DNA from 2 places in the Castellaniella ginsengisoli genome. Region 1 is predicted to be linked to the other one. Evidence: predicted binding sites of a transcription regulator. Region 1 holds the regulator's gene; the other holds the start of a gene.
What was found. The regulator FliA, encoded in region 1, starts transcription of late flagellar genes. The targets are predictions, from matches to a motif close to CTAAAGTTTNNNNNNNNNNNGCCGNTA.

Region 1 (15,551 bases):
CCTTGCCCGGGAGGGCCGCCGCGCTGGCATCGACAGCCTGCAGTACAACGACATGCAAGGCGTTCCCGCCCTGCGCGTGCAGTTGTCCCGGCTGGCCGTGGACGCGGGCTATCAGGTCGCCCCCGAGGCGCTGATCGTCACCTCCGGGTGCCAGGAAGCGCTGTCGTGCGCAGTCCGGGCCCTGTGCGAACCGGGCGATATCGTGGCCATCGCATCACCCAGCTATCACGGCATGATGCAGATCCTCAAGGAAGCCGGCGTCCAGGTCTTCGAGATTCCCTCGGACCCCGTCCAGGGCATCAGCCTGGAGGCCCTGGAACTCGCGCTGGAACGCTGGCCCGTCAAGGCCATCCAGGTGATTCCCAATGCCAGCAACCCCCTGGGCTACACCATGCCGGAACACCGCAGGCTGGGCCTGATCCGGCTGGCACGCCGCTACGACGTGCCCATCATCGAAGACGACATCTATGGCGATCTGGTCTATGGCTGGCCCAGGCCCCATGCCCTGAAGGCGCTCGACGAGGATGGCCAGGTCCTGCTGTGCAGTTCTTTTTCCAAGACGCTGGCGCCCGGACTGCGGGTGGGCTGGATCGCGCCGGGCCGCTACTTCGACAAAGTGCTGCGCATGAAATACACCAGTTCGGGGCCGACCGCGCCCTTGCCGCAGATTGCCGTCGCGGAGTTCCTGCGCAAGGGGCATTACCCGGCGCACTTGCGCAGGATGCGGCGCCAATACCAACGCCAGCGCGATGTCATGACCGAGTGGGTGCGGCGCTACTTTCCCGAAGGAACCCGCATCAGCCACCCGCAGGGCGGCTTCACGCTCTGGGTCGAACTGCCCGAATCCTTTGATTCCCATGCGCTCGATGCCATGCTGCGGGACAACGGCATCGTGATTGCGCATGGGAACATTTTCTCCGCCACGGGAAAATACAGGAATTGCATGCGCTTGAGCCATGCCTCGGTCTTCACTGCGCGTACGGAATGGGCGGTGCGCAAAATCGGCGAGGCCATCGGCGCGATGCTCGACACCCCTCGATGAAACGCGATATGCCTGAAGCCCTCTCTATCCCCGCCACCGACGGTTACCCGCTGGGAGGCTTCCTATGGCGCCGTCCGCAAGCCGCGGGCGCCCCCGCGCCCGTCGCCATCATCAACCCCGCCACCTCGGTGCGCTGCCGGTATTACGCGCGGTTCGCAGAGTACCTGCACGGCCATGGCTGGGATGTCCTGTCTTACGATTATCGCGGCATCGGCGAATCGCGCCGGGGCTCTCTGCGCCGCTTCCAGGCCGATTGGATCGACTGGGGAGAGCACGACTTCGAGGGCGTTCTAAGGTATGCGATGCAGCGCTTCCCGGGCCAGGACATCGATGTCGTCGGGCACTCCGTCGGCGGCTTCGTCATCGGGCTTGCGCCATCGGCGCATCGCGTGCGCAGGATTTTCACCATGGGCGCCCAGTACGCCTACTGGCGGGACTACCAGGCAGAGAAACGGCGCGGCATGTTCTTGAAATGGCACATCCTGATGCCGCTCCTGGCCCGGCTGCTGGGCCATGTGCCCGCCAAACGGCTGGGATGGATGGAAGATACGCCCAAGGGGGTGGCCCTGGACTGGGCGCGCATGACGCCGCGCTTCGAGGATTCCGTGCGCCGAGGCCGCTGCACGGAGACCGGCCAGCCGCAAGCGCCCCAACTGGCCCTCAATTTCCGAACGATCAGCGCCCCGATACTTGCGCTGGGAGCCGAGGACGACCCTTATGGGACCGAGGCGGCGCTGGACCGCCTGCTGCGCTACTACACCGCCAGCCGCCGCAGCCACCTGCGGCTTGCCCCGCAGGATGTCGGGCTGGACGCAATCGGCCACTTCGCATTCTTTCACGAACGCTTCCGCGACATTCTATGGCCCTATGCCCTGGAATGGCTGCGACACGCGGCCTTGCCCGAAAAACCCGCCGGGCGGTTGAAGATCATGCCGGCCGGCGATTGAATCGCGCAGGCCCCCCACCCGATTGCTGCGAACGCATGCCTCAAAAGGAACCAGACCATGAATGACCGACATCCCGGCGCCCCGCGGGCCAACACCTTGCTCATCACCGGCGCCGGGCGCGGCATTGGCGCGGCGACGGTCCTGGCCGCCGCGCGCCTGGGCCGCGACGTCGTCCTGAACTACGTCCGCGACGAACACGCGGCACAGTCCGTAGCGGCATCGGTCCGCGCCCTCGGACGCCGGGCCTTCATCATCCAGGCCGACGTCGGCCGCAGCGAAGACATCCGGCGGATGTTCGACTGGATCGACGCGGAGGTCGGGCCGCTTGATGGCCTGATCAACAATGCCGGCATCACGGGGCCGATCGGCTCCTTTACGGACACGACCGACAGCACCATCGAACACGTGTTCCGGGTCAACGTGCTGGGCGCGCTGCAATGCGCGCGTGAAGCCTTGGCGAATTTCCGACGCCATGGCGTGCCGGGCGTGATCGTCAATGTGTCTTCGGTCGCGGCCCGGACGGGAAGTCCTGGAGAATACGTGCATTACGCGGCGAGCAAGGCCGCGCTGGAGGCCTTCACCCTTGGCCTGGCCAAGGAAGTGGCCGCCGAGGGCATCCGGGTCTGCGGACTGGCTCCAGGCAGCACCCTGACGGAAATCCATGCCACCGCGGGCGAACCGGGCCGGCCCGCCCGCATCGCGCCCAAAATCCCCATGGGCCGCCTGGCGGAGCCGGCCGAAATCGCCGAAGCCATCGTCTGGTTGGCCTCCCCGGCGGCTTCGTACGTGACGGGGACGACGCTGGCCTGCGCTGGAGGCCTTTAATCGCCCCCGATCCGGTCACTGCGCTTTGAGAGGCCTGCACCATTCCCCGTCAGGCCCACTTTCCGGGGGCGTCTCGCCCCCGGATCGGGAAAGCGGCATCCAGAATCATTGATCCAGATTAAAAACCATTCAATCTTCCTGGTTATCACCGGGAAAATCCGCCTTCTTCCGCAGGGCCGACTTTACAATCGCTGACGCACTGAGCCATCGTCGGCGCCGCTCCCCGGCTGCCGGATTGACCGGAAGGCCTCCATGAAACAAAGCTCGCTCGATACCCTCCTGAACAGGCTTCGCCTCTGGCAAAAATTCGCCGTGCTGGCGCTGTTCGGCGTCGTACTGGTCGCCATCCCCTTCAGCCTGTACGTCAACGAATCCGGCAAGACCATCCGGGCAACCGAGCTGGAATCCAGCGGCCTGGAGCCCATGCGTCTCCTGATGAAAACCCTGCAACTGACGCAGCAGCATCGCGGCCTGTCCATGATCACACTCAACGGCGAAACATCCGCCGAAGTCCGGCGCTCGGCCCTGCAGGCCGAAACGGACCGCGCCTTCGAGGCGCTGGACACAGCGCTGACCAAGAGCGTCGAAACGCCCGCGCTGCTGGCCGCCTGGCAAGAAGTCCGTCAAGGCTGGAGCGCCCTCGCCGCCCAGGTCGCCCGAAAAAGCCTTGCGCCCGCCGACAGCTTCCAGGCCCACGTCGAACTGATCGCCCGCCTGCTTCGGGTGAAATCCCTGCTGCTGCAACACTACGGCTTGAGTTTCGACCCGCAGGCTCAAGGCTACTACCTGATCGATACGGCGCTGAACCAGGTGCCCATGCTGACGGAATTGTTCGGCCAGGCCCGCGGCTTCGGATCGGGCCTATTGACCCGCCATGAGGCGTCCGATGCCGAACGGCTGCGAATCACGGTACTGATCAATCGCGCCGAAGAGCACTACATCAGCCTGAACGACGCTCTGGAAAGTGCCATCCGGCAGTTCCCGGAGCTGGCCGCCAGCCTGGCCGAACCCGGCAAGAAAGCGCTCCGGGAAGCCCGCACGGCCATCGAACTGGCCCAGAAGGAAATCCTCCAGGCTGAAGCACTGCGATTCCCGAGCACTGATTTCTTTGCCCGCTACACGCAGGCGATCGACGCCCAGTACCAGCTTAATCAGGTCGCGCTGGCGCAGCTTGAATCCGTGCTGGACAACCGCGCCCGCAGTCTGTCGCGCACCCGCGTTCTGCTGGCCGGGGGCATCGTGCTGCTCAGCCTGCTGGCGGGCCTGGCGAATTACTTCATCACACGGGCGCTGCTGCGCCAGTTGGGCGGTGAGCCGGCCTACGCCACGGCGCTCCTGAACCGGATCGCCACGGGCGATCTGGCCGTGCCCATCGAACTGAAAGCCCAGGATCGTACCAGCCTGCTGTTCGCCCTGCGGGACATGCGCGACCGCCTGGCCGATATCGTCAGCCAGGTCCGTGCCGGCTCAAACGCCATCGCCTCGGCCTCGGCGCAGATCACCGCCGGCAACCTGGACCTGTCCTCGCGCACCGAGCAGCAGGCCAGCTCCCTGGCCGAGACCGCCGCCACCACCGAGCAGATCACCGCCACCGTACGCCAGAACGCCGACAACGCCCAGCAGGCCAACACCCTGGCCGCCTCGGCCGGCGGAACCGCCACCGACGGCGGCGCCATCGTCGCAGAACTGGTCTCCACCATGAGCGAGATCAACGCCAAGTCCCAGCAGGTCGCCGACATCATCGGCGTGATCGACAGCATCGCCTTCCAGACCAACATCCTGGCGCTGAACGCCGCCGTCGAGGCCGCCCGCGCAGGCGAACAGGGCCGCGGCTTCGCCGTGGTGGCCGCCGAAGTCCGGGCGCTGGCCCAGCGCTCGGCGGGCGCCGCCAAAGAGATCAAGGGCCTCATCGACGCCTCGGTGGAATCGACCGCCAAGGGCAACGAGCAGGCCGCGCGCGCCGGGGCCACGATGCAGGACATCGTTGACGGCATCCACCGCGTCACCGACATCATGGGCGAGATCAGCGCGGCCAGCCGCGAGCAAACCACCGGCATCGAGGAAATCAACATCGCCATCACGCAGATGGACGACGTCACCCGCCAGAACGCCAGCCTGGTCGAGGAATCGGCCGCCGCGGCCGGCAGCCTGCAGGAGCAGGCCGACACCCTGGTCGATCTGGTCGCTTTCTTCCGGCTCGACACGCCCGCCACGCCCGACACGCAGCGGCAGCCGGATTCTCCGCGAACGCCTCAGCCGCGCTTCCAGGCGCCCCGCCTGCTGACCGCCCGTTCCTGAGCCCCGCCGGCCCGCGCGTGCGCCGCCGTCCCTGTGTCCGGCTTGCGACACACGGGCGGCGGTATTCGCCGTCCGCCCGACTGAAGTCTTAACTTTCAGGCGCTTGTTTCGTAAAATTTCTTGTCAGTCTGCGGCTGCCACCGCAGGCGCTTCTTCCGCCCCCGGATCCACTCCGATCCGCGCACCGGTTGCGCCCATCCGCTCATGTTTCAAGCAGAACGCCTTTTCCGGCCTGTCCGGCCGGCGCCGTACGGCCCTCCCGGCGATCGCGCCGCGACGCCCCTTCCCCCGAGGACTGCGTCCGCCTTCCGCGCGAATCCGATCTCCCGGCACGATGCCCGGTTTTTCGCACCGGCCGATCCGCGCCCATGACCCCGGCCTCCGCACCCTTTTCCCTGCCTCGCCACCTGGCGGTCGGCATTCTCATCCTCGTCAGCGCGATCTTCGCCTCCAACCACATCGCCGCGCGCATCGCCTTCGATGACGGCGCAGGCGTCCTGCTGGGCATCCTCTGCCGGGCAGGCGCCAGCCTGCTGGCATTGTCGGGCATCGTGCTGTGGCGCCGGCAGAGCCTGGGCCTGCCGATGCGGCTGAGCGCCTGGCAGGCCCTGCTCGGCCTGTTGATCGCCCTGCAGAGCTTCTGCCTGTACTCCGCCGTGGCCCGCATTCCGGTCGCCCTGGCGCTGCTCATCAACAGCTTGTTCCCCCTGTTGTTCGCCCTGCTGACCTGGGCGCTCGGCGGCCCTCGTCCGAGCCGCCGGGCCAGTCTGCTGATGGGGTTGATTCTGGCGGGGCTGGCGCTGGTCCTGGATCTGCCCGGCCTGCTGGGCGGCGGCGTTTCCTTGAGCGCCCGCTGGGCAGCCGGTGTTCTGCTGGCCTTCGGCAGCGCCAGCTTCTTCGCCTGCGCCTTGTGGATCACCGAGCACCGGCTCGCCTCGCTGGCGGGCCCGGTGCGCAGCTTGTACACGATCTTGATCGTTTTTTGCGCCATGCTTGCCGCAGGCATGGCCGATGTCATGCCGGGCGGCATGCGCGTTCCGGACGGCTGGGCCGGCTGGGCCGCCCTGGCGGCCCTGTCGCTGTGCTACGCCACAGGATTCTGCACCCTGTTCATCCTCATGCCCCGGCTCGACATGCCGCGCAACGCCCCGGTCATGAACGCCGAACCCGTCGCCAGCCTGATCCTGGGCTGGCTGCTCCTGGACCAGGCCTTCAACGGCCGCCAATTGCTGGGCGGGCTGATCGTGCTGGCCTGCATTGTCATCCTGGCCTATTCGCGGCGCCGCTGACGCCCTCCTCTTTCACCCAGTCCCTCACATGCCCGCCCTTTCTTCAGCGCCCGGTTTTCCGCTCCCGCGCACGCGCCGCTGTCTGCTTGCGCCGATCCTGTGCCTGTTGGCACTGGCCCCGTCTTCAGCCGCCCGCGCCACCCTGCCGGCAGAGCCGCAGGCCGCGCCGAAAGCCACGCTACAACCCGCCACGCCCGCCCGCGCGGATTGCCCGGCAGGCAAGATTCTGAGCTTCGTGGCCCATCCCGATGACGACCTGCTGTTCATGAATCCCGACCAGGACGACGCCATCCGCGCGGGACGCTGCGTGCATACGGTCTATCTGACAGCCGGCGACCGGGGCGAGGGCCTGGGCTACACCTTGGCGCGCGAGCGCGGCATCATGGCCGCCTATGCCGATATGGCCGGCACGGCGGATGCCTGGAACACCGATGGACTGACCGTCGGGCGGCACACCCTGGTGCGCCACACCTTGCGCGCCCACCCGCGCGTGCGGCTCATCATGTTGCGCTTGCCCGATCCCTGGCTGGGCGACGGCTGGGGCAGCCTCACGCCCATGAGCCGGGTGGAATCCGTGCCCCACGCCCGCGTGCGATCCTATGCGCCTCATCCCAGCACCTATACGCGCGACGAACTGGTTCGCTTGCTGGCCGGACTGATCCGCCAGGAACGCCCCCAAGCCATCCGCCTGATGGATCCCTCGATCACCATTCCCTACCGGTCGCTGTGCTGGCGCTGTGCGGGGCATGACCATCCCGACCATATTGCGGGCGCCCGATTGGTCGAGGACGCCATGGCGCTCGCGCCGGGCGACTATTCCCGCACGCGTTATCTGAACTATCCCACCCAAGAGCGGCAAGCCAACCTGGACGCCGTCCAGACGGCTCGCAAAACAATGATATTCCTGCGCTACATGCGGGACGACACCCGGCTCTGCCCGCCCGGGGCCGATTGTTCGGCCCCGGGCGGGCCGGAAGCGCTCTGGGTAGGACGGCAGTATTATGCGCAACCCGCCGGGCAGGCGCTCCAGGCCCAGGCCGACCCCGGCGCCTCAAGCGGGCAACGCTAGCTGCCGCCGTCGGCGGGTTTCTCCATCCGTGCAGCCTGCTCCAGGACACGCTCATCGCGAGCGTCCAGGAGACCGGCGGCGCGCGCGCGCGCGATCAGATCCGGCCGCCGGGCCGCGGTCAACGCCAGGGATTGCTCCCGCCGCCAGATGGCGATTCGGGCATGGTGTCCGGACAATAGGGGTTCGGGCACCGCGTCGCCTCGCCAAGCCTCGGGGCGCGTATAGTGCGGACTGTCCAGCAGGCCGCTCAGGGCGGGATTGAAAGAGTCCTGCACGGCGGATTCGGCATCGTGCAGCACCCCGGGCAGCAGACGCACCACGCTGTCCATCAAGACCATGGCCCCCAGTTCGCCGCCCGACAAGACAAAATCCCCCAGTGACACCTCCTCGTCCACATAGCGGTCGATGAAGCGCTGGTCGATGCCCTCGTAGCGGCCGCAGATCAAAATGGCGCCCCGCTCCTGCGCCCAGCGCTGGGCGCGCGCCTGATCATGCGGACAACCCGCCGGCGACAACAGCACGACAGGCGCCGGCGCGCCCACCGCATCCGCCCCCGCCTTCAGGCGGGCGGCGCGGGCGGCCTCGACCGCCAAGGCCAGGGGTTCGGCCAGCATCACCATGCCCGGACCGCCTCCATAAGGACGATCATCCACCGTGCGATGCACATCAGACGTGAAATCGCGCGGGTTCCAGGTCTCCAGGGACCAGATCCCCCGGGCATGCGCCCGGCCGCTCACGCCCTGATCGCGCACGGCGGCGAACATCTCGGGAAACAGCGTGATCAGATCAAAGCGCATGGCACGACTCGGAAAAGAAGGACCGGAAGCAGCGCACGGCACGCAAGCGCGCTGCTGGATGCGCCGTGTCAGAAATCGGCGGGCCAGTCGCTGTCGATCCGGCGAGCCTCGAGATCGACATGCTGCACATGCGCCGCGACAAAGGGCACCAGGATGTGGCGCGGACGGTTGCGGGCGTCGACCAGCGCATGAAAAACGCCATCGGCGTCCGGCGCGCCCAGTGCAACCTGCAGCACGGCGTGGGCGCCGTTGTCCAGCACCTGGTCGACCCGCCCGAGGCACTGAGGACCGTCATCCCCGATGCCATGGAAATCACAGCCGATCAGGTCGATCCAATAATATTCGCCATCGCCCGCTGTGGGAAACGCCGCGCGTGGCACCCAGACGGTATGGCCCTGCAAGGATTCAGCCGCATTGCGGTCGTTCATCCCGTCGACCTGGGCGACCAGGAACCGCCCCGCCTGACGGCGGCAGGCACGAATCTTCAGGTTGCGCGGACGCACTGAAGCGCCTGTTCCCAGAACGGGCTCAGGCGCCTTGAACCACCAGACCGGCGCCCCCTTCAGCGCGTCCGCCTGGGGCGAATAAGGCTGTATTTTCAGCCAACCGCGCACGCCATGGGCCGAGACCACCCGGCCGACCTCGACCAGGTCGTCCGGCGGTACAGCATCCACGCACACGGCATCGGCCATCGTCGGCACGACGATCCGCGATCAGGCGGCGGAGGCGACCTTGGCGGAATAATCCTTTACCAGGCGGGCCACGGTGTCGGACAACTGGGCACCGTTGTCCACCCAATGCTGGACGCGATCCAGGGCCAGGCGCAGATTTTCCTGACCTTCACCGGCGACGGGATTGTAAAAACCCACGCGTTCGATGAAACGGCCATCGCGGCGATTACGCGAATCGGCAGCAACGACATTGTAGAAGGGACGCTTCTTCGAGCCGCCGCGGGCCAGACGAATCACAACCATTGATAATCCTTTGAAAATGCTGTGAAAAACGCAAAATTTTAGCATCAGTCAGGCCGTCTTCGCAATGGATGCGAATGAACAGCCTGCGAAAACCGTGAAAAACAACACATCAACGACGCCGGACGTAATGCACCCGAACATCATCGCCGCGCGTCTGCTGCGCCAGCAAAGCATTGCCGGTCTGCTGGCAGAACGCCTGAAAATCCCGATCCGCATGCGGGTCGGTGGTCAGCACGGCCAGCACCTGGCCGCTCTCCAATCCAGCCAAGGCTTTCTTGGTGCGCAGGATAGGCAAAGGGCAATTCAAGCCCCGGGCATCGATTTCCTGATCCGTACGCGGAATGTCTTCGCTCATATCGATTCCTGGCTCTGTGCCCGGGTTCATGCACCCAGCCGCTCGGCCAGCCAGGCCCGCACACCGGCCAGGGCGCCGTCCAGCGCAGCCACGTCGGAGCCTCCCCCCATGGCCATGTCCGGCCGGCCACCGCCCTTGCCGCCCACCTGAACGGCGACGGAGCCCACCAGGTCGCCGGCCTTGACGCGCGCCGTCAACTCGGGGCTGACACCCGCCACCAGGCTGATCTTATCATCGGCCACGGCGGCCAACAGGATGACCGCGCCCGGAAGCTTCGACTTGAGCTGATCGACCATGCCGCGCAAGGCCTTGGGATCCACACCCGCCAGCCGCGCGGCCAGCAGCTTCACGCCGGCGACGTCCACTGCCTGGCCGGCCAGGTCGGAGCCCGCGGCGGCGGCCAGTTTGTCTTGCAGGCGCCCGAGCTCACGCTCGATCTGGCGCGTTTGCTGCTGCAGCGCATGAATGCGGTCGGGCACCTCGGCGGGCTGGGTCTTGAGCAGCCCGGCCGCCTGGTCCAGCGTCTCGCGCGTCTGCTGCACCCAAGCCAAGGCGTTGCGCCCGGTCACCGCTTCGACGCGGCGGATGCCGGCGGCCACGCCGCCTTCGGAAACGATCTTGAACAAGCCGATATCGCCAGTGCGCGCCACATGCGTGCCGCCGCACAGTTCACGCGAGAACCCGATGTCGAGCACCCGCACCGTATCGCCGTACTTTTCGCCGAACAGCGCCATGGCTCCGCCGGCCACCGCTTCGTCGTAGGCCATGTGCTGCGTCCGCACCGCCTGGTTGGACAGGATCTCGTCGTTGACGATGCCTTCCACCCGCGCGATCTGCTCGGCCGTCATGGGCGCATCATGGGCGAAGTCGAAGCGGGTCTTGTCCGGATCAACCAGGGAACCGCGCTGCTGCACGTGCTCGCCCAGCACCTGACGCAAAGCCTTGTGCATCAGGTGGGTCGCCGAGTGATTGCGCATCGTGTCGGCACGGCGCCGCCCATCGACTTGGGAGTGCACGGCATCCCCCACCGACAGCGTTCCCTCGGCCAAGCGGCCGTGATGGCCAAAGACCGCGCTCTGGATCTTTTGCGTATCGGCAACCTGGAAGCGGGCCGAATCGCTGCGGATCTGGCCCGTATCGCCCACCTGCCCGCCGGATTCGGCATAGAACGGCGTGGCATCCAGCACGATCACGGCATCCTGCCCCCGGGTGATCGTGGCGACCGACGTGCCGTCCACATACAGGGCCGTCACCGTGCCCTGCCCCTCAAGATGCTCGTAGCCATCGAACCGGGTATCCACGCCATCGTAGCTGAGGTCGGCGCTCGCCTTGAACTTGCCGGCGGCACGCGCCTGTTCGCGCTGGTGCTCCATGGCCCGCTCGAAGCCTTCCAGGTCGACCGCAATGGCGCGTTCGCGGCAGATATCGGCCGTCAGATCCACCGGAAAACCATAGGTATCGTAAAGCGTGAACAGCGTCTGGCCATCCAGCGCCCGGCCAGCCGGCACAGTCGCCAGGGCCGATTCCAGGATGCGCATGCCGTTTTCCAGGGTTTCGCCGAAACGCTCTTCCTCTTGGCGCAGCACCTGCTCGACCCGGGCCTGCTGGGCGGCAAGCTCGGGATAGGCCTCGCCCATCTGCTCGACCAGATCGGCCACCAGCCGATGGAAGAACAGGCCTTTCTGGCCCAGCTTGTGCCCATGGCGCAGTGCGCGCCGGATGATGCGGCGCAATACGTAGCCGCGCCCCTCGTTGCCGGGAATGACTCCGTCCACCACGAGGAAGCCGCAGGCGCGGATATGGTCGGCGATGACCTTCAGGGAATTGTCGGCCAGGTCCGGGCAGCCGGTCTCGCGCGCGGCGGCGCGAATCAAGCTCTGGAACAAGTCGATCTCGTAATTGGAATGGACATGCTGCATCACGGCGGAAATACGTTCCAGCCCCATGCCGGTATCGACGCAAGGCTTGGGCAGCGGATGCATCACTCCCTGGGCATCGCGCTCGAACTGCATGAACACCAGGTTCCAGATCTCGATATAGCGGTCGCCGTCCTCTTCGGGCGATCCCGGAGGGCCGCCCCAGATGTCGGGGCCATGATCGTAGAAGATTTCGGAACAGGGGCCGCAGGGGCCGGTGTCGGCCATCTGCCAGAAATTGTCCGAGGCGTAGCGCGCGCCCTTGTTGTCGCCGATGCGGATGATGCGCTCGCGAGGAACCCCGATATCCTGCGCCCAGATGTCGTAGGCTTCGTCGTCTTCCTGATAGACAGTGACCCAGAGCTTTTCCTTGGGCAGACCGTAGACTTCGGTCAGCAGCGTCCAGGCATACGTGATGGCATCGCGCTTGAAATAATCGCCAAAGCTGAAATTGCCCAGCATCTCGAAGAATGTATGGTGCCGGGCGGTGTAGCCGACATTCTCCAGATCATTATGCTTGCCCCCGGCGCGCACGCAGCGCTGCGCAGTGGTCGCCCGATGATAGGGCCGCGTGTCCTTGCCGGTGAAGACGTCCTTGAACTGGACCATGCCGGCGTTGGTGAACAGCAGCGTCGGATCATTGCCCGGCACCAGCGGCGAGGACGGAACGATCTGGTGTCCCTTGGATTCGAAAAAGGACAGGAATTTCTGACGGATCTCGGAGGTTTTCATTCGTTTGGCCGCGAAGGGGGAAAGCCGGGAACGCGCTGCGCGAGCGCGCGGGAAATCCAATCGGAACTTCCCGAGCCGAGCATTATAGATGCAATGGCTTGCCCTCCGCGCGGCGCTCCGCCGTCCGGGGCGCGCCTAAAGCGCCTCGATGGCCGGATAGAACTCGCGATTCTCGCGCAGCATGCGATCGTGCACATTCTTCAGCACGGTATTGGCCTCGGCGCGAAAACCCTCGGGATTGCGCGTCAGCATCGTGGCATTGGCCCAGCGGCGGGCGAAATTGATGAAGGCATTGGCGATGCCTTTCATGTCGTTCTGGTAATCCGCGCTCATGCGCGCCATACGCTCATTGCCACTTTGCTCCAGCGAGGGATACAGGATGCGGTCTTCGATCGCCAGGTGTTGAATCACCACCTGAGCGAGCGTTTTCAGTTCATGGGCGATATCCACCGCATGATCCGAGACCCCTTGATGGGACAACCGGCGCAGCAAACTGATGCCGCTGAGGATTTCGACGTGCTGGTGTTTGAAACGATCGATATTCATGAAGAGATTCCCTCGCCATTGTGGTTCGGCAGTTTGTGCCGCATAAGATGTATTTTAAATAAATCTTATAAGCGACGCAAGGCGGCCGCAGGCCCGCGGGCCCGCCCTACAGCAGATGTTCGTAGTCGTCGGAGTCGGCGTCGGGTTCCCAGGAATGGCTGGACAGCCAGGCCCGGATGCGCGCCACGGCCTGGGACCGCAACTGGGACACCCGGCCTTCCGTGACCTCCAGGACGGCGGCAATTTCCTTTTGGTTCAAATCCTGCTCGAACTGCAGCGACAGCAGCAGTTGCTCGCGCTCCGGCAGATTGCGGATCGCCTCGATCAACGCGGCGCGCAGGCCTTCGCGCATCAACCAGTCCAGGGGGCTGCCGGCCGCCCCTCCCACCGAGGCATCCAGCGCGCCCTCGCCATCGTGATCTTCCCGATGCTGCGCCAAGTCTTCGTACATCAGCACCTGAACGCCGCGCGCTTCTTCGAGCAGCGTCTGGTATTGCGCCAGGCTCAGGCCCATTTCCTCGGCGATTTCAGTCTCGGTTGCCGGACGCAGCAGGCGATGACGCAAGACCTGGATGGCCTCCTCGATGCTGCGCGCCTTGGCGCGTACGCTGCGTGGCAGCCAATCCTGGCTGCGCAGCTCATCGAGCATGGCGCCGCGGATCCGCGTGACCGCGTAGGTCTCGAACTGGGCATCGGCCTGCTGCTGGTAGCGCCTCACCGCGTCGAGAAGCCCCATCATGCCGGCCTGCATGAGGTCATCGAGTTCGACGCTGGCCGGCAGCCTGCCGATCAACGCCAGAGCCTGCCGGCGCACCAGCGGCGCGTGGCGAGCGATCAACTGGTCCTCGGAAAGAGGCATCGCACAATCCGTGAAACACGTCATAAAATGCAAGTATGCCCTAGGAATGCCGCGGATGTTTTTCCAAGGTACGCGGCTTTTCCCCGTGATTTCCCGCTCGACCCCCCCTCGGGGATGCGGCGGCCCGCCCTTCCAGAGAAAGAATCCTAAAGTTTTTCCGAATTCCGCCGTTATGCCTGAGTGAAAAACCAGGTTGCGTCCGATCCGGGAGTCAAACCCCGGGCGCTTCCTGGCCAGAACAAGCCATCCGGACAGGAGCACGCATGATTCATCCCATTGGAAACCAACTGGCATCCTCAAGCCTGGGTCTGGCGGCTCCCGTATCCGAACGCCCGGCCGCCCAGCCAGAGCCGGCCGTCCAGGTCACGCCCGCCGACGACGCCCAATCGGGCCGCTTCAAGAAGCAGGCCGATGCGCGCGAACTCGGCGGGCAGCAGATCATCGAGCCGCCCAAGTCTTCCCTGGAAAAAGCGCTTGAGTCGGTCAACAACAGCCTCAAGGCCTGGTCCACCGGCATGCGCTTCGAGATGGACGAGGACGCCCAACGGCTGGTCGTCTCGATCGTCGACAGCGAAACCGGCGACGTCTTGCGCACGATCCCGTCCGAAGCCGTCCTGCGGGTCGCAAAAATGATCGTCCAGCTTCAAGGCTCCGGGGTGGATACCCAGGCCTGACCCTCTGAACAGAAACGAAATTCAACCCTATGAATCGCCTTTGCCGCCGCAGAAACGGGGCATAATTGGCTGAACGGAGAACCACATCATGGCATCAATTTCTTCTCTTGGTCTGTCCGGCCTGCCCCTCACGGACTTGCTCGACAAGCTGCGCAATAACGAAAGCCAGGTCCTGAACACCATCAAGAGCAGGCAGACGGCGGCGGAAACCAAACTGTCCGCCTACAGCAAACTGAAGTCCTCCGTCGAGGCCTTCCAGAAGGCCGCCCAGGCCGTCGGCAAAGCGGACGCCTTCGGCGCAATCGCCGTGAAGTCCGGTTCGGATGCTTTTTCCGCGACCGCCGACAGCTCGGCCATTCCGGGCCAGTATTCCATCCAGGTCGACAAACTCGCCTCGGCCCAGACCCTGGTCTATGCCGGGCAGGCCGACCGCACGACCGACATCGGCACCGGCGGCACCCTGAAGATCACCGTCAACGGCACCGAACACTCTCTCGACCTGACGGACAAAGGCACGTCCCTGAACGACCTGGTGTCCGCCATCAATGCCGATCCCGACATCGGCGTCAACGCCACCATCGTCAACGACGGCACGCCCGGCAGCCAGTACCGCCTGTTGCTCACCAGCCGCGAAACCGGCACGCAAAATGCTGTCACCAACATCACGGTCGACGGCAATGCCGAACTGGATGCCTTCCTGGGCTACGCCGGGGGCGGCTCCACGGCGGGTGTCACCGTCCAGGATGCCTCCGATGCCGAGCTCACCATCAATGGCATCGCCGTCACCAGCCAGAGCAACACGATCGAAAATGTGATCGACGGCGTCAAACTGACGTTGAACCAGACCACCACCAGCGCCGCCAGCCTGAGCCTCACCCGCGACGACAGCGTCGCCAAAAAAGCCGTCGAGGATTTCGTCAAGGCGTACAACAGTCTGCTGGACACGGTCGGGACACTGACAAAATACACTGTCGGCGCCGACAACCCATCCAGCCCCCTGACGGGCGACTCGCTTGCCCGTTCTGTGCAGACCCGTATGCGCGACGCCTTGTCAGGCGCCATCGATTCCGTCAATGGCACCACGCTGTCCAAAATCGGCATCACGACCGACCCCAAGACCGGCAAGCTGAACATCGACGACACCAAACTCACCAAGGCGCTGTCCGAAGACCTCGAGAATGTGAAATCCCTGTTCACAGGCACCACCGGTGTCGGTGCCCGCGTGGAT
Region 2 (15,551 bases), 190 kb from region 1:
GCATACGCCGAACCCCGACTGGTTTGGAACCATGGATGTTGTTTTATCATTTTATGCCCTCGAGCATGTTTCGGATTTGACGCAGGCGCTTTTGAATGTGAAGCGGTTGCTGAAGACTGGCGGGATTTTTTATTTCCTCGTTCCTAATATGTACCACAATGTTGCTGATTTTGTTGTTGCGGATCATGTGAATCATTTCAGTGCCTCTTCCCTGGCCTATCTGCTGCAAAGACATGGGTTTGGTGAGATAGAGGTGGATGAGCAGATCCATGATGCGGCTTTCGTAGTCAAAGCTCGCTTCATCGGAGAGGGGGCTGGGATGGACACCCCTGACGGAGACGCCTTGGCTCGCCTACGCGAGGAGGCGCTCCATATCGCGCAATATTGGAATACCTTTGCCGCTCGAGTCAAAGAATACGAGGGGATGGTGGGAGATGGCGCGATGGCGATTTACGGAGCTGGGTTCTATGGAAATTTCATTTCTACCTTATTGATGTTCCCGGAACGGATTTCTTGCTTTGTCGACCAGAATGAATATCTTCGAGGAAAGAGGATCATGAGCAAGCCGATCGTCGCGCCACAGGATATTCCAGACGAAGTCAGCCATGTGCTTGTCGGTTTGAATCCCGTGATTGCTAAGAGTGTTATAGGTCAAATCGAGCAATGGCAAGGAAAGTCGCTGGAGTTCTTTTATTTGTAGGATTGATCATGCAGAGTCCATTCTGTCAATCGAGTGACGCGAGTCGAAAAGAATGATTGCGGCCATCATTGGTGCAAATTCAATGCTGGGTATGGAATTGGCCCGGCAGCTGCTCGATGCTGGTACCCAGGTATTGCGCATTGGGAGAAGTGCGGATTGCGATATCCTGTACGATCTGGATGCAACGCAGGTCGTCGAGGTAGATAATGTTCAGGCAGTCGATGTCATTTTCCATTGCGCGTCCGCTTTTGCGGAAGATTCGATTGCAGGCCAAAAAGCCAATGGCATGACCAATGTGCTGGGCTGCTTTAATGTCTTAGCGTTGATGCTTCAGTTGCGATGCGGCATATGCATTTATGCTGGCAGTCTTTCTTCGACGGCTGGTGTGGAAGCGCAGGGCCGCTCAAGCTACGGGCTGTCAAAGGCGCTGGGGGAACAGGTGTTGGCCTGGGGGCTGATGGAGCGTCAGGTTGGCGGAGTGTTTTGCAGTCTCAGGTTTCCCCAACTCTACGATGTGGAGGGACGTTGCTGCCGGCACCAGCCCTGGTTCGGACGGATCGTGGCCTATGCGTCACGTGGCATGGACCTCCATATGCCGGCACCGGGTGGCGCGCGTAATTTCCTGCATGTGCGCGATGCCGCTCGGCTGCTGATGCAGGCCTGGCAGGAAGGCGTGAGCGGCGTATGGGATATTGTTCACCCAGAGTCGCTGGATTATTGGCAGATTGCGCAGTGTGCTTATGGCGTGTTTGGCTCAGGTGGGCACATCGAGATCGCACAGGCCAAGCAGCCATTTCGCGCTTTAAACCTGCCTGCGGGAGATGCCTTGTTTGATCGCCTGGGCATGTGGCCGGAAATCAGCATGGAGCAGGGCTTGAAAATGATTCGGGATACGGGCTGCGCCGGCGCCTTTGGCCCCTTGGATGTGACATGAGCAGGACAAACGCTTCTCCAATTCATGTGTTGGTGACAGGGGTGGGGGCCATCATCGGACAGGGCATTGTCCGCAGCCTGAGAGCCAGCGGCCATCCCGTCAAGGTCATCGGCCTGGATCGCAGCGCCCGGCCCCCAGGGCCTGACTGGTGTGATGTGTTCGTCCAAAAACCGATCTGCGACGAGCGCTCCGATGGATATCGGGACTTCTGGCAGAATTTGATCAGGAAGGAAAGCATTGATCTCGTCTTGCCGGGGCTTGAGGTCGATATGCTGTTTCTGGATGGACAGCGGGAAATGTTTGAAAAAGAGCATGGTGCTTGCGTGCTGGCGCTCAATCACAGTGCCCTGATTGCATTGACCGGCGATAAGTGGCTGATGCACCTGTTCTTGGAAGACCATGGTCTGTCGGCCATCCCGACGATGATCGACGCAAGCTGGGATGACGCCCTGGCAACGCTGGGCGCGGCGCCGATTTTGCTCAAGCCTCGCCAGGGCAATGGCTCGCGCGGGATCGTGCGCTTGCATGATCGGGAGGATTTTGCTTACTGGACTCGCAAGACCGCAGAACCGTGGATGCTCCAGCGTATCGTGGGCAGCGAACACGAGGAATACACGGTGGGCTCGTTCGGCTTGGGTGATGGTCAGGCCGTGGCGCCGATCATCATGCGCCGGCGTCTGTCCGCAGCCGGCAATACGCAGCAGGCCGAGGTGGTCGACCATCCCCTGCTGCAGGCAAAAGTGGCTGCCTTCAATGCCTTGCTCAAACCGATAGGGCCGACGAACTACCAGTTCCGGGTGCACGATGGCGAGGCCTATCTGCTGGAGGTCAATCCGAGGTTTTCCAGCAGTAATTCCCTGCGCACCGGCTTTGGGTACAACGAGGCGCAAATGGCGTTGGAATACTTTGTGTTGAATCGCCTGCCACAGCCGCCTGAGATCCGTCATGGCATTGGCTGGCGCTATAGCGAGGATTACATCGTTTATGATCGCGATCCTGTCTGATATTCATAGCAATTTGGCCGCTTTGCGCGCGGTGCTGGATGATGCCCGCACGCGTGGGTGCACGCGCATCCTGTCTCTGGGCGATGTGGTGGGGTACCACGCGCAGCCTGGGCCATGCATTGATCTGCTGGCGCAGCACGATGCAATCAATATTCTGGGCAATCACGATCACTACCTGATCAGTGAAGAGAATTGTTCGCGCTCCAAGGTGGTGGCCAGCATCATTGATTATCAGAAACGCATCGTGACGCCGGCACAATTGACCTGGCTGCAGGGTTCCCTGCCCAGCTTGAGGGAATCCGGCTCTTTGTTCGTGCATGGCGGACCCGAGGACCCGCGGGATCAATATCTCTATGTCATTGATGACGACACGGTGCCAGAGGATGTCGATCGGCTGTTCTCTGGGCATACGCATGTGCAGGCACTGATGCCGGTAGCGCAGGGGAAGTGGTATTGCAATCCGGGCTCGGTCGGGCAGCCCAGGGATGGCGACAGCCGGGCGGCTTATGCCATTTTCGATGGGGATCGGATTGAATTGAGGCGTGTTGCCTACAACATTGAAGAAACGGTCGAATCCATGAAAGAAGCAGGATTTGAACCCTTTCTATATGAGAATCTCTACCACGGCGCCCAGATCGGCGGGCGCATCGACAAGATAAAATACATTAACAGGAATAAGCGGCATGAATCCAATTGAACAGTTCCAGGCAGAGGTCGAGCAAAACATCGCCCGGCTGGGGGCCGATACAAGCTTGAAGCAGGCATCCCTGGACTGGATGCTGCAAACGGGGGCCGCTGGCGCCTATACCTATAATTTCAGCTGGATGGGACGCCCAATCATCCAGTATCCGCAAGACATGGTGGCCATGCAGGAGCTGATCTGGGCGATCAAGCCGGATCTGATCATCGAGACCGGGATCGCGCATGGCGGTTCCTTGATCATGAACGCCTCGCTGCTGGCATTGCTGGATCTGTGCGAAGCTCAGGAACAGGGGCGCGTACTTGACCCGCGGAAACCAGCCCGTCAGGTACTGGGGATCGACATCGATATCCGGGCGCACAACCGCGAGGCGATCGAATCGCACCCGATGGCCGCGCGTATTCAGATGCTGCAAGGCTCAAGCGTGGATCCGGCGCTGGTGGCGCAGGTCAAGGACATTGCGTCCAAATATCAACGTGTCCTGGTCAGTCTGGACAGCAATCATACCCATGAGCATGTACTTGCTGAACTGGAGGCGTATGCGCCGCTGGTCAGCGTAGGCAGCTATTGTGTCGTGTTCGATACGGTGGTGGAAGACATGCCGCCGGAATTGTGCGAGGGGCGCCCTTGGGGGCCAGGCAACAGCCCGTTGACGGCGGCTCGCGAGTATCTGGCGGGGCATCCCGAGTTCGAAGTAGACCGGAACATTGAGCACAAACTGCTGATTACCGTCGCAAGAGAAGGATTCCTGCGTCGGGTTGGGTGATATTTACCACAGCAGTTGAAGGTTTTGTTTAGACATGTAAGTCAGACAAAGATCATTTGAGTTTTTTGGCGGCATGATCGAGCTTTCATGGCTCATATGTTCAGAGATTGGTGATGGTTAAAGAATCTATTGTTTTTCCAGAAATTCCCGTGACGGCTAGGTGTGCGATATTGATTCCTACGTTTAGATGGGGGGGGGAGGTTAAGTCGATTCTTGCGTCATTTTGTGGCGTCGCCAGGGAAGATGTTGTTGTTCTTGTCGCGGACAATAGCGAAAACCCCGAGAAGCATGAATTTCTTGCCAAGCTGAATGAAATAAATAAGTATATTATTTTTTATTCGCATAAAAAAAATATTGGGGCGACTGAGAATTTTTACTTTCTTTTCGAGTGGAGTAAATCGGTTGAGTTTACTGCCATCATGGCGGATGATGACTCCGTGTCTCCAACATATTATTTGGATGGTTACGATTTTTTAAAAAAATCGAATAATGCCTCTTGTGTTTCAGTTGGGACTTCATTTGTAGACTTTGGGGATCATCGTCTGCTGGATATAAGTCAGAACTCTATGGTCGGGGAAAGCCCGGTCGAAAGAATGAGCTTTTGGAACGGGCTTTCTGCTAGAGTCACTATGTATGATGTCAGCAGAAGAGACACCCTAGATAACGCCATCGATTATTTGAAGGCCACCCCGATCTTTGGCATGACGTTGGCAGAGGATCTATTTGAGTTAAATAGATTGTCATATGGCAATTTTGTCAAAGAGTCTGGGCGTGGGTTTTTTGTGCACTATCCGCATTATGGTGCGCACACTGGCGATAGTCTCGATCGTTTTTATAAGTTGTTGTGTAAGGATGTTGGCCTTAGCCTGCCCATGATCAGATTCATGGGCGTAAGCACGGCGGTCCAGTGCGCGCTTTTCTTGCTCGGAAAATTTTCACCTATAGAAGATCTGCAGCAACGCTATCAAAGTGCGCAACATGTGTTCAAATTTCTATTTTTTAACGGCTTTCACCAAGAACTTCAGCAGGGTGGCTTGCTGCTGAATCTGAGAAAATGGCTCGCCGACGATCCTGCTTGCTTGAAAGGCCTGAATAAATATGCGGCGTCGAACATCGACGATCTGGTGTTTGATGCGAATTTCCTGAAGTGGTTCATTGATATCATCAAGGCCTTTGAGTCTCGCGCGAAGATTGGCGAAACATTACTTTCCAGACGTTTCAGCAATTTTTGTGCGGATGTTCTGGATGTTGATGTGCAGCATGACGACAAAAAAGCCTCGGGTCGTGGCGGTGATAGGCTCTCGCAAGGCTTGGCCTGGCTGGACGAATTAAACGCAAAATTTCAGGATACCTTGCCGGACGACATAGGCCGGTGGAAAGGCGCTACTGTGTCCGCTGGCTCCGCGGGTCCTGGCGTAGTTCCACAACCCACTTGGTCGGTTGCTGACTGGTTCAAAGATCGCGCGCCATCAGCTGCCAGAATCCGGCTGCTGCAGTCCTTGGTGAATGCGCATCCGGATGTTGGCACTTTGGGTGCGGTTGTGGTTCTGCCCGACGAACCAGAGCCAGAGTCCCTATCCAGAACGCTGGCTAGTCTGTATGCCCAGAGCCAGCCTTTGCATAAAATTTGGCTGATCGGGAAGACGGCGCCAGCCACGCTGCCGGATGGCAATTTTGAGTATCTGCCCGCTGAATCACACTGGTCTCAGCCGCTTGCAGATCAGATCAGCCAAGCACAAGCGCCAGATTTCATCTGGATACTGTATCCTGGCGACCAATTGCTTCCCCATGCTGCTTTGTTATTCGGGGAATACCGCCTGCGCCATCCGGATCCATTGGTTTGGTTCGCTGACGAGGCCATGCTCGAAGATGGCGTGCCGGGCAAACCCATGCTCAAGCCGGATTTCAACCTGGATCTTTTGCGCAGCTATCCCTACATGGGGCGAAATCTGATTCTCAGTACTGCCGCTGTTCAGGCAGTCGGGGGGCTGCAGGATGCTTATGGGCAATTGGCTGCTCAGGATCTTGCCTGGCGATTGGTGGAACAGGCCGGCCCCCAACTGGTGGGACATATCCCCGAAGTCGCTGTTTACACGGATCAACAGTTGTTTTCCTGGCTGGCAAATGCAGATGTCGCATCGCACGCGCGATCGGTGACGCAGGCTCACCTGGATCGGATTGGCAGTACAGCCACGATCCAAGCCACCGGACGGGTGGGCGAATCCCGCCTGGAATATCCGATTTCGGGTGAACCCCTGGTATCCATCATCATCCCGACACGCGATCAACTGCCTGTGCTGCGGGCTTGCGTGGAAAGCCTGATGGAGAAAACCGCCTATACCCGCTATGAACTTTTGATTGTGGACAATGGCAGTCAGGACAAGGCTGCGGTTCAGTTTCTGCAGCAGTTGGAGGCGATGGGTCTGGAGCAGGTGCGCATCCTTCGATGGCCGCATCCTTTCAGCTTTTCAGCCATCAACAATTTCGCCGCTAAGCAGGCGCGCGGGGACGTCCTGCTATTTTTGAACAATGACACGGAAGTGATCGATCCGGAGTGGTTGGGCTTGATGTTGGGTCATGCCTTGCGCCCCGAGGTCGGTGCAGTCGGCGCACGCTTGGATTATCTGGATGGCCGCGTCCAGCACGCCGGCCTGGTACTGGGTATGGATAACAGCGTCGGGTTTGGGTTCCGAGGGGAATCAGATCAGACTCAAGGCTATATGAATCGCCTGGTGACGACCCAGAACGTCGGGGCGGTCAGCGCTTCGTGCATGATGATGCGCAGGGATGTTTACCAGGAACTGGGCGGTTTCGATGAAACAGATTTTCCTGTCTTTTATGGTGATGCGGATTTGTGCCTGCGGGTGACGCAGGCAGGCTACCTGATTACCCAAGCGGCTGAAGTCCGGCTCAAGCATATGGGTGGAGCTACCCGCTTGCTGACCGAGCAATTCGGTCAGGATGCGTTGCCGAATCTGGAGCAGAGTGATCGCCTGTATGCGAAATGGCTGCCAAAATTGGTTGATGACCCCTCCTACCATCCTGCTTTTGGACGTCTGTCCCCGGGTTTTAGTTTAAGTCGTGAGGCCAGTCGAATTCATCGGCCGCTGCCGGGGCGACCTCTACCAGTAGTGTTGGCGTCGCATGGCGACTGGCAGGGTTGTGGACACTACCGGATCATCCACCCTTTTCAGGCGCTGGAGTCCGAAGGGCGACTAGAAGGCGGGTTGAAAGACGGGAATTTTCATTTTACTGACGTGGCTGGATCTCAGCCAGATGTGGTGATATTGCAGGGTGCTTGGGGTAACCAGGGCATTTTGGATGAAATACGGCGGATTCAGGATGCTGTTGGGGCAAAAGTCTTGCTTGAATTCGATGACTATCTGCCCAATGTGCCTGTACGCAGCATACATCGACGCGCTATGCCAAAGGATTTGATTAAATTGATGCGTCGAGCAATTGAGCGGGTGGATTGGCTGGTGGTTTCCACGCCTGCACTGGCTGAAGAGTATTCTGCTTGGCACCCGGAGATCAGGGTGGCTTGTAACGGCTTGCCAAAAAACGTCTGGGGCAATCTTTCTGGGCAACGGCGTACCGGTAAAAAACTGCGCCTAGGTTGGGCTGGTGGTAATAGCCATACCGGGGATTTGGCTGTAATACGCACCTTGATTAAAGATATGGAAGACGAGGTCGACTGGGTTTTCATGGGCATGCAGCCAGAAGACATTCGTTGCGAATTTCACCCGGGAGTCGAAATTTCGAAATATCCCGCTGCATTGGCCGCACTGAATTTGGACCTGGCACTAGTGCCTTTGGAAATGAACCAATTCAATCGCAGTAAGAGTAATTTGCGTTTGTTGGAACTTGGTGCCTGCGGGGTACCAATCATATGTACCGATATCGAACCGTATCGCTGCGATTTACCTGTAACGCGGGTGCGCAATCGCTATCAGGATTGGGAAAAAGCGGTCAGAGAGCATCTGGCAGAGCCCGAGGCCCTGGCACGACAAGGCGACGCTCTACAAGCGGCGGTCCGCCAGTCCTGGATGTTGGAAGGCGCTTTCCTGGATCAATGGGTGGCGGCTTGGTTGCCGCGTCCGTAGCGTACCCTGGAAATTTTTGCTGACCTCCTAAAGTTCTCTGTCCTTGTACCGTTAATGAGCCAGAACAGGAGGTCACTCGGTTTGTCATCCTGGGCAATACGGGCGGATCTCCGCCGAATCACTTAGGAGTCTTTCATGGCTGTTATCAATACTAACTATCTTGCTCTGGTCTCCCAGAACAACCTGAACAAGTCCCAGTCCTCTCTGGGTACGGCTATCGAGCGCCTGTCTTCAGGCTTGCGCATCAACAGCGCGAAGGACGACGCCGCTGGCCAGGCCATCGCCAACCGCATGACCGCCCAGATCAAGGGCATGACTCAGGCTGCCCGCAATGCCAACGACGGCATCTCGCTGGCCCAGACCGCCGAAGGCAACCTGAACGAAATCAACAATAACCTGCAGCGTATTCGCGAACTGGCTGTCCAGGCGGCCAACGACGTCAATGGTACGACTGACCGTCAGTCAATCCAAGATGAAATCAAAGCGCGTCTTGATGAAATTGATCGTGTTGCCAACGGCGCGAAATTCAACGGCACTGATCTGCTGAAAGCCAGCGGCACTCTGACGATCCAAGTGGGTTCCAACACGACGTCGAATGACGTCATCGAGATTAAGACCTTCAACGCGACGGTGGCTTCTGGCGGCCTCTTGAGCGGTGCTGCTGCTGTTAGTGGCTTTACCGGTGCGGCGGATATCACTGTCACGGGTACGACCGGCGGGTCCGGCACCGCAGGCAGCGCCGTTAACAATGCACACAAGGTCATCAACACTGTCGACAAGATGCTGGAAAACGTCGACAAGGCTCGTAGTGAGCTGGGTGTGGTGCAGAACCGCCTGACCTCGACTGTTAACAACCTGAACAACACGATCACCAACCTGTCGGCTTCGCGTTCGCGGATCGAAGACGCCGACTACGCGGTGGAAGTGTCCAACATGACGCGGGCTCAGATTCTGCAGCAAGCCGGTACCGCCGTGTTGGCCCAGGCCAACCAGGTCCCGCAAACCATGCTGTCCCTGCTGCGTTAATTCGCACAGCGGATCGGGGCGGTTTCGGCCGCCCCGGCATGTGGAAAAGCCACTGGCGCAAGTCGGTGGCTTTTCTCTATGGTGGCCCTAAAGTTCTCTGTCCTTGTACCGTTAATGAGCCAGAACAGGAGGTCACTCGGTTTGTCATCCTGGGCAATACGGGCGGATCTCCGCCGAATCACTTAGGAGTCTTTCATGGCTGTTATCAATACTAACTATCTTGCTCTGGTCTCCCAGAACAACCTGAACAAGTCCCAGTCCTCTCTGGGTACGGCTATCGAGCGCCTGTCTTCAGGCTTGCGCATCAACAGCGCGAAGGACGACGCCGCTGGCCAGGCCATCGCCAACCGCATGACCGCCCAGATCAAGGGCATGACTCAGGCTGCCCGCAATGCCAACGACGGCATCTCGCTGGCCCAGACCGCCGAAGGCAACCTGAACGAAATCAACAATAACCTGCAGCGTATTCGCGAACTGGCTGTCCAGGCGGCCAACGACGTCAATGGTACGACTGACCGTCAGTCAATCCAGGATGAAATTTCAGCGCGTCTACAGGAAATCGATCGTGTTGCCAACGGCGCGAAATTCAACGGCACTGATCTGCTGAAAGCCAGCGGCACCTTGACGATCCAAGTGGGTTCCAACACGACGTCGAATGACGTCATCGAGATCAAGACCTTCAACGCGACGGTGGCTGCTGGTGGCCTCTTGAGCGGTGTGACTACTGGTGCGACTGGTGGTGGTTTTGACACCTCTGGCGCTATTACAGTCACGGGTACGACCGGCGGGTCCGGCACCTCAGGCAGCGCCGTTAACAATGCACACAAGGTCATCAACACTGTCGACAAGATGCTGGAAAACGTCAACAAGGCTCGTAGTGAGCTGGGTGTGGTGCAGAACCGCCTGACCTCGACTGTTAACAACCTGAACAACACGATCACCAACCTGTCGGCTTCGCGTTCGCGGATCGAAGACGCCGACTACGCGGTGGAAGTGTCCAACATGACGCGGGCTCAGATTCTGCAGCAAGCCGGTACCGCCGTGTTGGCCCAGGCCAACCAGGTCCCGCAAACCATGCTGTCCCTGCTGCGTTAATTCGCGCAACGGATCGGGGCGGTTTCGGCCGCCCCGGCATGTGGAAGCCACTGGCGTAAGCCGGTGGCTTTTTTATTAGGTACGATAAGCCTATGAAAACCCCCACCATCGCCTTGGTCATGATCGTGAAGAACGGTGCGGCCACGTTGGCACGGTGCCTGTCCAGCGTGCAAGGATATGTCGACGACGCGATCGTGTTGGATACAGGCTCGACGGACGACACCGTGGCCATAGCCCGGGGTTTTGGCGCCCAGGTGCATCACTTCGACTGGACCAATGATTTCTCGGCCGCACGCAACGCGGCGCTGGCCTGTTCATCGGCGGATTGGAATCTGATCCTGGACGCCGATAACTGGCTGGTCTCCGGGCATGATTTATTGAGTACCCTGGGTAGTCAGTCGTTCATCGGCCAGGTGGCGATCCACAATCGTTTCATGCAGGGGCAAGAGGTCCGGGAATCCATTGAGTGGGTGTCGCGCATTCTGCCGCGTGGTGTCCGCTATGCCGGCAGGATCCACGAGCAACCGGTCAACAACCAGGGGCTGATCAGGCAGCGGCTCGAGGTGCACGTGGGCCACGATGGTTACATGCCCGAAGGGCTGGCCGCCAAAAAAGGCCGTAACGAAGCCCTGTTGCGTCAGGCATTGGCTGAAACCCCGCAGGATGCCTATCTGGCGTATCAGTTGGGCAAAGAGCTGGCCATCTATGGACAACACGACGAGGCGGCCAGGCACTTTTTGCAGGCCATGGCGTATTCGACGGGCGCACAGCAGTTCCGCCACGACTTGGTCGTGCGGGCTTTGTATTCGTTGAAGCAGGCCGGGCATCTGGAACGGGCCATTCTACTGGCCGAGGAAGAATTCCCCTATTGGCAGGATTCCCCGGATTATTTCTTCTGCGTCGCGGACGTTTTCCTGGACTGGGCGATCCAGCACCCCGCCGAGGCAGAATCCCGGTTTCTGCCGATTGTGGAATCCAGTTGGCTGAAGTGCCTGGAGATCGGTGAACGCCCGGACCTGTCGGAATCCGTCGCTGGCCGGGGCAGCTATCTGGCCGCGCAGAACCTGGCCGTGCTGTACGAGAACACGGGGCGGGCGGCCCAGGCGGCCGAATACCGGGACAAGGCCCGGGCGATGCGGCCAGGCTAGGCTGTCCGCATCCGGCGGCGGAACCCATGCTCTGCATGAGTATGGGTTCTCATGATGTGGCGCAAACTCTTGGCCGCAGCGAAGCTATACGATGAAGCCATCGCCTGCGGGCGGGCAGGCTGGGATTCCGCTGATCGCATCCAAGGAGAGCATCATGGTCGCCACAATGAAAGCAGCCGTGTTCGTCGAACCCGGCCGAATCGAGCTGGTTGAAAAACCCATCCCCGATGTCGGCCCCAACGATGCGCTGGTCCGCATCACCACCACCACGATCTGCGGCACCGACGTTCACATCCTCAAGGGCGAATATCCGGTCGCCCCGGGTCTCACGGTCGGTCATGAGCCCGTGGGCGTCATCGAAAAACTCGGCAGCGCGGTCACCGGCTACGCTGAGGGTCAGCGTGTGATCGCGGGGGCGATCTGCCCGAATTTCAGTTCCTACGCCGCGCAGGACGGCGTCCCGTCGCAGGATGGCAGTTACTTGATTCCGTCAGGGCGCTGCGGCTGCCACGGCTACAAAGCCACCGCCGGCTGGCGTTTCGGCAATCTGATCGACGGCACCCAGGCGGAATACGTGCGGGTGCCCGATGCACAGGCCAATCTCGCGCCGATTCCAGACGACCTGACCGACGAACAGGTGCTGATGTGCCCGGACATCATGTCCACCGGCTTCAAGGGGGCTGAAAACGCAAACATCCGCCTGGGCGACACGGTGGTCGTCTTCGCCCAGGGGCCGATCGGCCTGTGCGCGACCGCCGGCGCGCGCCTGTTGGGGGCGACCACCATCATCGCGGTGGACGGCAACGAACACCGCCTGGGCATTTCGCGGCGGTTGGGCGCCGATGTCACCCTCGATTTCCGCGATTGCGACGTGGTGTCCGAGGTGATGCGGTTGACCGGCGGGCGTGGTGCGGATTCGGCCATCGAGGCGCTGGGTACGCAAACCACGTTCGAGCAGGCGCTGCGCTGCCTCAAGCCGGGCGGGACGCTGTCCAGCCTGGGCGTGTATTCGCAGGATCTGAAGATTCCGCTCGATGCCTTTGCCGCCGGCCTGGGCGATCACCGTATCCGCACCGCCCTGTGCCCCGGCGGCAAGGAGCGCATGCGCCGCCTGATGAACGTGATTGCCGCCGAGCGGCTGGATCTGGGCGTGCTGGTTACCCACCACTACAAGTTGGATGACATCGTCGCGGCCTACGATCTGTTTGCCCGCCAGCGCGACGGCGTGTTGAAGATCGCCGTCAAACCGGCTTGAACCGTATCGTCTGACACAGCCCCAATGGGATGACGGGATCGTTTGATCCGTCCGTACATCCCAGTCTGGTGATGCTGGCGGGTCTTGCCCAGAATGGGGCTCCCGGATTCGGAGCCCTGCCATGCCCGGCCTCGACACTGCACTGTCTGCCGCTGCGCCCATCGACGACCACGACAGTCCCTGGAAGGAAGCGCTGGAGGTTTTCTTCCTGCAAGCCCTCGAACTATTGGTCCCGGGTCTGCATGCTGAAATAGATCGCACAGCCGCGCCGGTTTTTTTGGACAAGGAGCTGCAGGCCATTGCCCTGCCGGGCAAGAAGGGCCGCCGCTTCGTGGACAAGCTGGTCCAGGTGCGCCTGTGCAGCGGCGCCGCGGCCTGGCTGCTGATCCACGTCGAGGTCGAACGCCGCCTGCGCGGCCGCAAGTCCCTGAGCCTGTTCGCCTGGCGGATGTACGAATACCGCCATCGCATCCAGACCCGCCTGATGCGCCAGAGCGATCTGGCTCTGCCGCCGCCCGTCTACAGCCTGGGCATTCTGCTGGACAACCCGGGTGTGGGCGACCATCTGGTCTACACCGACGAACACCGGGGGCAGGGCGTGCATTTCACCTTTCCTGTCGTAGAATTGGAGGCATGGCGGTCACGCTGGGACGAACTGGAATCCCGGGCGGCCGGCAATCCGTTCGCGGTGGTGGTCATGGCGCAGTTGCAGGCCAATCGCTATCGGGATAAGCGCACGCGCCTGGGGCCCAAATTCGAACTGGTCCGCAGCCTGCGGCGCTATGGCTATGCGCCGAACACCGCCGGCCAGATCTACCGCCTGATTGAATGGATGATCACGCTGCCCAAGGATCTGGAACCGGAATACCTGCGGGCGGTCAACGCCCTGTCGGAGGAACACAAGATGACGTACGTGACGCTGATTGAACGCGAAGGCATCAAGCGCGGCCGTGTCGAAGGTCGTGTCGAAGGTCGTGTCGAAGGCCAGGCCGATCTCTTGCTGCGCCAGGTTCGTCGCCGCTTCGGCGCGGTAGACGAGGCGACCGAGCAGCGCATCCGCAGCGCCCGGGCGCGCGACCTGGAAACCTGGTCCTTGAACATTCTGGACGCTGCGACGCTGGATGACGTCTTTCGCGATTGATCAAGCGGTTTATGGGCCTGCCCAGGACGATCACGGACAAGTACTCGCCATCGCCCTCGGCTTTGCAAAAGTATGCCGCGGCTTTGGTAGGAGGCTGGGGCCTGCTTCGTGTGACTCCTGGTTTTATTCCACCATGGTCCCATCCACATACACCCACACCCCTTCCAGCCGTGTGAAGCGGCTGGTTTCATGGATCCGGGTGGCGCGGCCGTGGATGCGCACCCGGGCGACGAATTCCACGGTCATGAATCACACCGGGGATCGCGGAGGCTGTTTGGTTAAAGTAAAACAGGTTCCACAGTCGGCGCTGCAAGTTGCCGATAGTATCGCGCTTCGGCCTCAGCGGGCGGAATGTCGCCGATGGATTCGAGCAGGCGTTGGTGGTTGAACCACGAGACCCATTCCAGGGTCGCCAATTCCACGGCAGCCTTGGTTTTCCAGGGCGCGCGCCGATGAATCACTTCCGTTTTGTAGAGGCCGTTGATCGTTTCGGCCAGCGCATTGTCATAGGCGCTTCCGGTGCTGCCGACTGATGGATTGATTCCGGCCTCGCTCAATCGGTCGGAGTAGCGGATGGACACGTATTGGGATCCCCTATCGGAATGATGGACGAGCCTATCGGACTGCGTCGGTCTTCGGTCATAGACAGCCTGCTCCAGGGCATCCAAGACAAAGTCTGTCGTCATGCTGCTGGAGGCTCGCCAGCCGACGATACGCTTGGCATAGGCGTCAATGACAAAGGCCACGTATAACCATCCCTGCCAGGTTGAGACGTAGGTGAAATCTGCGACCCACAGTCGATTGGGCCGGTCGGCCTCGAAGCGCCGCTTCACCAGATCTCGTGGACAGGCAGCTGCGCTATCAGGGATCGTGGTGCGAACCCGTTTGCCGCGCCTGATCCCCTCGATGCCAAGGTGTCGCATCAGACGCTCCACGGTGCACCGCGCCACCATCACCCCTTCTCGATTCAACTGCTTCCAGACCTTGCGGGCTCCATAGACCCGAAAGTTCTGTTCCCACACACGCTGGATATTCACCATGAGTTGTTCATCCCTCTTGGCTCGCAGGCTTCGCAGTTCCGGATTCCGGCATCGGGCGGCATATCGCCGGTAGGCTGACGGGGCGACCTGCAACACCTTGCAGATCGGCTCGACCCCATACAGGCCCCGATGCTGGTCGATGTAGGCGTTTATTTCTTCAGTTCGCGGTCGAGCGCCGCCTGAGCGAAAAAAGCGCTGGCCGACTTGAGAATTTCATTGGCCCGGCGCAATTCCTTGACTTCACGTTCCAGAGCCTTGATGCGCTCTTGCTCTGCCTGCGGCACGCCGGCCCGCGTACCGGCCTCCACTTCCTGGATCTGAACCCACTTCAACAGGGTGTATGCCGAGCAGCCGATCTTGGGCGCAATGGACTGCACTGCTACCCACTGCGATGGATACTCGCCACGATGCTCCTGGACCAGCCGTACGGCGCGCTCACGAACTTCGGGGGAAAACTTGTTGTTCTTGCTCATGGCTCCATTCTCTCAAGAATCGAAGCCTCCTGAAAACCCGGTGTGATTCAGTCTCATGATCGGTGTCGGCCCGCTCGTGGCGGCGCACATCCAGGCCCAGCCAGCGTGTTCCTGGCTCATTGGGCTCCAGCGCGGCGGGGCGGGTGTCCGGATGCCAGGTCTGCAG

Region 2: the regulator FliA is predicted to act here: its motif matches at 9,321-9,347, upstream of ABRZ00_RS11725 (flagellin).

The regions. Positions count from the first base shown of each region.
Region 1 covers NZ_CP158257.1:2,285,054-2,300,604, reverse strand. Annotated here, with positions in the region: gene ABRZ00_RS10895 (PLP-dependent aminotransferase family protein) at 1-1,042, shown strand, start outside; gene ABRZ00_RS10890 (alpha/beta fold hydrolase) at 1,051-1,989, shown strand; gene ABRZ00_RS10885 (SDR family NAD(P)-dependent oxidoreductase) at 2,047-2,814, shown strand; gene ABRZ00_RS10880 (methyl-accepting chemotaxis protein) at 3,067-5,112, shown strand; gene ABRZ00_RS10875 (EamA family transporter) at 5,481-6,401, shown strand; gene ABRZ00_RS10870 (PIG-L family deacetylase) at 6,430-7,470, shown strand; gene trmD (tRNA (guanosine(37)-N1)-methyltransferase TrmD) at 7,467-8,267, opposite strand; gene rimM (ribosome maturation factor RimM) at 8,336-8,959, opposite strand; gene rpsP (30S ribosomal protein S16) at 8,981-9,241, opposite strand; gene ABRZ00_RS10850 (sulfurtransferase TusA family protein) at 9,351-9,596, opposite strand; gene alaS (alanine--tRNA ligase) at 9,623-12,244, opposite strand; gene ABRZ00_RS10840 (hemerythrin domain-containing protein) at 12,380-12,790, opposite strand; gene ABRZ00_RS10835 (RNA polymerase sigma factor FliA) at 12,897-13,649, opposite strand; gene ABRZ00_RS10830 (flagellar protein FlaG) at 13,913-14,323, shown strand; gene fliD (flagellar filament capping protein FliD) at 14,412-15,551, shown strand, end outside.
Region 2 covers NZ_CP158257.1:2,475,394-2,490,944, forward strand. Annotated here, with positions in the region: gene ABRZ00_RS11690 (class I SAM-dependent methyltransferase) at 1-700, shown strand, start outside; gene ABRZ00_RS11695 (NAD(P)-dependent oxidoreductase) at 753-1,634, shown strand; gene ABRZ00_RS11700 (ATP-grasp domain-containing protein) at 1,631-2,638, shown strand; gene ABRZ00_RS11705 (metallophosphoesterase family protein) at 2,619-3,335, shown strand; gene ABRZ00_RS11710 (cephalosporin hydroxylase family protein) at 3,322-4,104, shown strand; gene ABRZ00_RS11715 (glycosyltransferase) at 4,218-8,207, shown strand; gene ABRZ00_RS11720 (flagellin) at 8,343-9,233, shown strand; gene ABRZ00_RS11725 (flagellin) at 9,429-10,328, shown strand; gene ABRZ00_RS11730 (glycosyltransferase) at 10,421-11,476, shown strand; gene ABRZ00_RS11735 (NAD(P)-dependent alcohol dehydrogenase) at 11,631-12,731, shown strand; gene ABRZ00_RS11740 (DUF4351 domain-containing protein) at 12,853-13,872, shown strand; partial or broken gene ABRZ00_RS11745 (YchJ family metal-binding protein) at 13,996-14,115, opposite strand; one part of gene ABRZ00_RS11750 (IS3 family transposase) at 14,151-15,106, opposite strand; AL1L pseudoknot at 14,991-15,107, opposite strand; one part of gene ABRZ00_RS11750 (IS3 family transposase) at 15,106-15,385, opposite strand; gene ABRZ00_RS11755 (YchJ family protein) at 15,348-15,551, opposite strand, start outside.